Sphaerotilus montanus: one gene and its partner. The protein of the gene in region 2 interacts with the protein of the main gene of each other region in a pairwise test. Links are inferred from orthologs where the notes say so. Each region holds a gene or a part of one and is shown on either strand. Other genes may lie near its edges.

Region 1 (3,879 bases), 290 kb from region 2 along the record:
TTTGCCGCGGCCAAGGTGCGCGAGCTGTCGCTGTTCATGGACATCCACCTGGAGCTGGTGGCCCGCATGCTCTATGCGCAGGCGTTTTTCGGCGGCAAGGTGTCGGACGGCGTGATCGCCAAGGCGCGGGGGCAGCTGGAGAAGAACATCGCGGCGTTCAAGCGCCTGGCCCGGTTTGCGCCGTACGTGGCGGGTGACACCTTCACGCTGGCCGACTGCACGGCCGTGGCGCACCTGCCGCTGGTGGCGATGTCGACCAAGCTGGTCTGCGGCGAGGATCTGCTGGCGGCGCAGGGCGTGGACTGGAAGGGCTACGTCAAGCTGATCGAACAACGCCCGACCGCGCAGAAGGTGGCCGCCGACCGCAAGGCCGACCAGCAGCGCGCCGCGCAGCTGGCTGCGCTGGGCAACGCGCCGGCCTGACGTCGCGATCACCGCCCGGGCAGGGCGCGGCGCAGCTGGATCGCCTCGGCGATGTGGCCGATCTCGGTGTCGGCCGCGCCGGCCAGATCGGCCACCGTGCGCGCCACGCGCATCACCCGGTGCAGGCTGCGGCCCGACCAGCCCAGGCGGGCGGCGGCGGTGTTCAGGAACTGTGTGGCGGCCGACTGCGCCCGGCAGTGGTCTGCCAGCACGCCAGCGTCCAGCTCGGCATTGCAGACTCCCTGGCGGGCCTGCTGGCGCTGCCGGGCGGCCACGACCCGTTCGGCGATGGCGGCGCTCGGCTCGCCGTCGGGCGCCGAGGACAGCTCTTCCGGCGCGATCGCCAGCACCTCGCCCCGCAGGTCGATCCGGTCCAGCAGCGGCCCCGACAGCCGGCCCTGGTAGCGCGCGATGGCTTCGGGCGTGCAGCGGCAGGCGCGCATGGTCGAGCCGAGCATGCCGCACGGACACGGGTTCATCGCCGCGACGAGCTGGCAGCGTGCCGGGAACTCGGCCTGCTGGGCGGCACGCGAGATGGTGATGCGGCCGTTCTCCAGCGGCTCGCGCAGTGCTTCGAGCGCGGCCCGCGGGAACTCCGGCAGCTCGTCGAGAAAGAGCACGCCGTGGTGGGCCAGCGAGATCTCGCCTGGTCGTGGAGGAGAACCTCCGCCCACGAGTGCCACCGAGGAAGCGGAATGGTGGGGGGACCGCAGCACCCGCTGTGACCAGGTCCCGGGATCGAACCGCCCGGCCAGACTGAGGACCGCAGCCGACTCCAGCGCCTGCGTTTCCTCCAGCGGCGGCAAGAGGCCGATGAGGCGCTGGGCCAGCATGGACTTGCCCGTTCCGGGCGGCCCGACCAACAGCACGCTGTGCTGGCCGGCGGCGGCGATTTCCAGTGCCCGCTTGGCGACGACCTGACCGCGCACGTCACGCAGATCCGGCAGCGGAGCCTGCGGGCGACCGGGTGGCGGCTGCGGTGCGCGCAGCGGCACGCAGTCGTCGCCGGGCTGCAGCGCGTGGACGACGTCCATCAGATGGTCCGCGCAGCGCAGGGGGAGGCCCGGCACGCGCGCAGCCTCCTCGGCGCTGGCGCGGGGCAGCACCAGCGTGCGCCGCGCGCCGCCCCGCTGCAGCGCGAGTGCCATCGCCAGGGCGCCGCGCACGGGGCGCAGATCCCCGGCCAGCGACAGCTCGCCCGCCAGCTCCAGCGTCTCCAGCATCGCCGGGTCGATGTGACCGGCGGCGGCGAGGATGCCCAGCGCGATCGGCAGGTCGAAGCGGCCACCCTCCTTGGGTAGATCGGCCGGTGCCAGGTTCACTGTGATCCGCTTGTTGTGGGGGAATTCGAGCCCGCTGTTTTGCAGCGCAGCGCGCACCCGCTCGCGCGACTCCTTGACTTCGGTGTCGGCCAGCCCGACCAGCGTGAAGCTGGGCAGGCCGTTGGCGAGGTGGACCTCGACCGTCACCGCCGGGGCTTGCAGGCCGAGCAGGGCGCGGCTGTGGACGATCGCGAGTGACATGGTGGTGCGTGGTCCGGGTCGGAACGGTGCGGGGGCGCAGCGGTGCCGTCCATTCTGCGCAGGTCCGCACGGTTCGGAACTCACCCTGATGGGGGAGATGCACCAATGCTGTGCATCGCGGAAACACCAAGCCGGTGCATCGGGGGTGTCGCGCGCGATCTGGTGGCCGTCACGGGATGTTTCAAGTGATGGCATGAAAGATGCAGAAGGTTGGCGGTATCTGTTCCAACACCAGTCAACCAGTCAGAGCAACCAGGAGCTGCCATGAAGATGGTCACTGCCATCATCAAGCCTTTCAAGCTTGATGAGGTTCGAGAAGCCCTCAGCAACATCGGCGTGCAGGGCATCACCGTCACCGAGGTCAAGGGGTTCGGGCGCCAGAAGGGCCACACCGAGCTGTACCGCGGTGCCGAGTACGTCGTCGACTTCCTGCCGAAGGTCAAGGTCGAGGCCGCCGTGGACGACGCGGTCGTGGACCGCGTGATCGAAGCCATCGAAGGCGCTGCACGCACCGGCAAGATCGGTGACGGCAAGATTTTCGTGACGTCGCTGGAGCAGGTGCTGCGCATCCGCACGGGCGAAACCGGCAAGGATGCCCTGTGAGCGCTCGCCACAGGAACGAGGAGAACACCAAATGAAGAAGCTGATCGCGTGGTTCGTCGCGCTGATGACGGTGGTCGGGATGCTGGGCTTCGCGCCCGCAGCACTGGCCGCCGATTTTCCGGACACGAAGGTGATGTTCGAGTCCGGCAAGGCCGAGGTGGCCGCCGATACCGCGGACTCCATGAAGGCCGTGGCCGATTTCCTGGCTGCCAACGCAGATGCCAAGGTGCAGCTGTCCGGCTTCGCCGACAACTCCGGCTCGCTGGAAGTCAACAAGGAACTGGCCAAGCAGCGCGCCCTCGCCGTGCGCGAGGCGCTGAAGGCGGCTGGCGTCGACGAGGCCCGCGTCGTGCTGCAGAAGCCCGAGGACATCACGGCCGGCGAGGGCGATGCGGCCCGCCGTGTCGAGATCACGCTGGCCAAGGTGGCTGCGCCCGCGGCGGCCGCTGAAGCAGCGCCTGCCGCTTCGGATGCCGCCCCCGCTGCTGCGCCGGCTCCGAAGATCGACAAGGGCGACACCGCCTGGATGATGCTGTCGACGCTGCTGGTCATCCTGATGACGGTGCCGGGTCTGGCGCTGTTCTACGGCGGCCTGGTGCGCTCGAAGAACATGCTGTCCGTGCTGATGCAGGTGATGGTCACGTTCTCGCTGATCGTCGTGCTGTGGTTCGTCTACGGCTACAGCCTGGCGTTCACCGAAGGCAATGCGTTCATCGGTGGCTTCGACCGCCTGTTCATGAAGGGCGTCTGGGACAACGTCGCCGGCACCTTCGCGCCGGCTGCCACGTTCAGCAAGGGGGTCTACATCCCCGAGATCGTGTTCGCTGCCTTCCAGGCCACCTTCGCCGGCATCACCTGCTGCCTGATCGTCGGCGCCTTCGCCGAACGCATCAAGTTCTCGGCTGTGCTGATGTTCATGGTGCTGTGGTTCACGTTCAGCTATGCGCCGGTCGCGCACATGGTCTGGTACTGGATGGGTCCGGATGCCTATGCCTCGAAGGAAGTCGCTGACGCGATGACCGCCAAGGCCGGTCTGATCTGGCAGTGGGGTGCGCTGGACTTCGCTGGCGGTACCGTGGTGCACATCAACGCGGCCGTGGCCGGTCTGGTCGGCTCCTACATGGTTGGCAAGCGCGTCGGCTACGGCCGCGAAGCGTTCACGCCGCACTCGCTGACGCTGACCATGGTCGGTGCCTCGCTGCTGTGGGTGGGCTGGTTCGGCTTCAACGCCGGCTCCGCCCTGGAAGCCAACAACTTCGCCGCACTGGCGTTCATCAACACCTTCATCGCCACCGCCGCTGCCGTTCTGGCCTGGTCGATGGGTGAGGCG
Region 2 (2,972 bases):
GCCGGCCTGGACGGCGTCGAGAACAAGATCCACCCGGGCGAAGCCGCCACGAAGGATCTGTACCACCTGCCGCCGGAAGAAGACGCGCTGATCCCGACCGTGTGCTCGTCGCTGGAACAGGCGCTGGAGTATCTGGACAAGGGCCGTGCGTTCCTGACCAAGGGTGGCGTGTTCACCGACTCGTACATCGATGCGTACATCGATCTGAAGATGCAGGAAGTCCAGCGCATGCGCATGACGACCCATCCGATCGAGTTCGACATGTACTACACCCTGTGATGTGCCCGGGGTCTGGTCACTGATCAGGCCGGAGTGCATGAAAGGCGGCCTGCGGGTCGCCTTTTTTATGGTCCATACTGCGGCGCGATGAGCACGACCTTCCTTCCGCGCGTCCTGCGCACGACGATGGCGATGGCCCTGGTGGCTGGTGCGACTGCGGCCAGCGCCCAGGAGCGCCCGGTCTACCGCTGCCCCGGCAACCTCTACACCGACCAGTACAGCCCCAAGGAGGCGGCCGAACTGGGCTGCAAGACGCTGGATGGTGCGCCGGTGACGGTGGTGCAGTCGCCCGTGCGGCGCCCCGCCAGCAGTGGTGGCGGCGGCGGTGGTGGCGGGGAGGGCGCAGCCGCTCGCCCGGCCAGCGGTGCGGCGCCAGCAGCGCGTGCCAGCGGCGAGATGCGGGTCGATCCGGCCCAGCAGCGCGCCCGCGACAGCGACGCCCGGCGCATCCTCGAAGCCGAGCTGCGCAAGGAGGAGGAGCGCCTCGCCGCGCTGCAGAAGGACTACAACCAGGGCGAGCCCGAGCGCCGCGGCGACGAGCGCAACTTCGCGCGTTACCAGGAGCGTGTGGCCGAGATGAAGGCCTCCATCGCCCGCAAGGAAGCCGACATCGCCGCCCTCAAGCGCGAACTTGCCAAGCTGCCCGCCCCATGAATCTGACGCGTACCCATGCCCACGCCTTCGATGCGTTCGACCACCTGGCCACGATGGTGGCCGTGCTGCGCCGCGACGGCCGCTGCGTCTATGTGAATGCGGCCTTCGAGAGCGTGCTCGGCCTGCCGCGGCGGGCACTGCAGCGTGGCCGGGTGTTCGACTGGTTCGTCGATCCCGCCACGCTGAAGGTGACGTTCGATGCGGTGGTCGCCAACGAATTTGCCACGGCCCGGCTGGAGGCGCTGCTGCGCCGCCCCCCCGGCGCGGCGTCCACCGAGCCACTGCCGGTGCACGCCATCGTCACCCAGATCGACCACGGCGAGCAGGTGCTGCTGGAACTGGTCGAGATCGAGCAGCAGACCCGCCAGGACCGCGAGACCCGCACGCTCGACCAGGCCCGCATCACCAAGGAGCTGATCCGCAACCTCGCCCACGAGATCAAGAATCCGCTGGGTGGCATCCGGGGTGCGGCACAGCTGCTGGAGATGGACCTGGAGAGCAAGGCGCTGCGCGAGTACACCCAGGTCATCATCCACGAGGCCGACCGCCTGCAGGCGCTGGTGGACCGGCTGCTGGCGCCGCACCGGCGGCCGCACATGGTCTCGGACGTCAACATCCACGAGGTGCTGGAGCGGGTGCGTGCGCTGATCCTGGCCGAATTCCCCAAGGGACTCGTGGTGCAGCGCGATTACGACACCTCGCTGCCCGAGTTCCGCGGCGACGGCGAGCAGCTGATCCAGGCGGTGCTCAACATCGTCCACAACGCGGCGCAGGCACTGGCCACCCGGCGACAGGACGATGGCGATGCCCGCATCGTGCTGCGCACCCGTGCGGCCCGCCAGGTGACGATCGAGCGCCAGCGCTACCGGCTGGCACTGGAATTGCATATTGAAGACAACGGACCCGGCGTGCCGCCCGAGATCCGTGATCGCATCTTCTTCCCGCTGGTGTCCGGCCGGGATGGCGGTTCAGGCCTCGGACTGACGCTGGCACAGGACTTCATCCAGCAGCACCATGGCCTGATCGAATGCGAGAGCGAACCCGGGTGCACGCTGTTCAAGATACAGATTCCGCTGCCTTGATCCTTGTGGCGCTTGCGCCAGCAGGGTCGAGGCACCGACCGACCTGCTGACAGGCTGACAGGCATCGCATGAAACCCATCTGGATCGTTGACGACGACCAATCCATCCGCTTCGTGCTGGAGAAGGCACTGGCCCGCGAGGACCTGCCGGTGCGCAGCTTCACCAATGCCCGTGACGTGCTGACGGCGCTGGAAGACGATGCCCCGCAGGTCCTGGTGAGCGACATCCGCATGCCCGGCGGGACCGGCATCGACCTGCTCGCCAAGGTCAAGGCCAGGTACCCGGGGCTGCCGGTCATCATCATGACGGCCTATTCGGACCTGGACAGTGCCGTCTCGGCCTTCCAGAGCGGCGCCTTCGAGTACCTGCCCAAGCCCTTCGCCCTGCCCAAGGCGGTGGCGCTGATCCGCCGCGCGGTGGATGAAAGCCTGCGCGAGGAAAGTGTCGACGAGGCCACCGCCGACGTGCCCGAGATGCTCGGCCAGGCGCCGGCGATGCAGGACGTCTTCCGCGCCATCGGCCGGCTCAGCCAGAGCAACGTCACGGTGCTGATCACGGGTGAATCCGGGTCGGGCAAGGAGCTGGTGGCCCGGGCGCTGCACAAGCACAGCCTGCGCGCCGGCGGGCCGTTCGTCGCGATCAACACCGCGGCGATCCCGAAGGACCTGCTGGAGAGCGAACTTTTCGGCCATGAACGCGGCGCCTTCACCGGCGCGCAGGCCACCCGCCGCGGCCGCTTCGAGCAGGCCGAGGGCGGCACGCTCTTCCTCGACGAGATCGGCGACATGCCCTTCGACTTGCAGACCCGGCTGCTGCGGGTGCTGTCGGACGGCCAGTTCTACCGCGTCGGTGGCCACCAGCCGCTGAAGTCGAACGTGCGGGTCATCGCCGCGACCCACCAGAACCTGGAGACGCGGGTGCGCGATGGCGCGTTCCGCGAGGACCTGTTCCACCGCC

The links. Proteins that work in one complex are often made in the same cells at the same time.
Region 1: the proteins of glnL (region 2) and BDD16_RS06480 interact in binary tests that used the Escherichia coli proteins (3 or more experiments, as listed by UniProt). The link is inferred for Sphaerotilus montanus from one-to-one orthologs.

The regions. Positions count from the first base shown.
Region 1 is NZ_JACCFH010000001.1:1,445,954-1,449,832, reverse strand. Bases 1,121-3,879 are described here. They hold BDD16_RS06480 (P-II family nitrogen regulator), read left to right. Parts: upstream 1,121-2,210; coding sequence 2,211-2,549; downstream 2,550-3,879. Other genes in these bases: amt (ammonium transporter), read left to right, coding at 2,581-3,879; BDD16_RS06485 (YifB family Mg chelatase-like AAA ATPase), read right to left, coding at 1,121-1,946. In the rest of the region: BDD16_RS06490 (glutathione S-transferase family protein), read left to right, coding at 1-423; more of BDD16_RS06485, read right to left, coding at 432-1,120. UniProt on the Escherichia coli protein: Involved in the regulation of nitrogen metabolism. Regulates the activity of its targets by protein-protein interaction in response to the nitrogen status of the cell.
Region 2 is NZ_JACCFH010000001.1:1,154,131-1,157,102, reverse strand. It holds glnL (nitrogen regulation protein NR(II)), read left to right. Parts: upstream 1-929; coding sequence 930-2,015; downstream 2,016-2,972. Other genes in the region: ntrC (nitrogen regulation protein NR(I)), read left to right, coding at 2,084-2,972; BDD16_RS05090 (hypothetical protein), read left to right, coding at 367-933; glnA (type I glutamate--ammonia ligase), read left to right, coding at 1-279.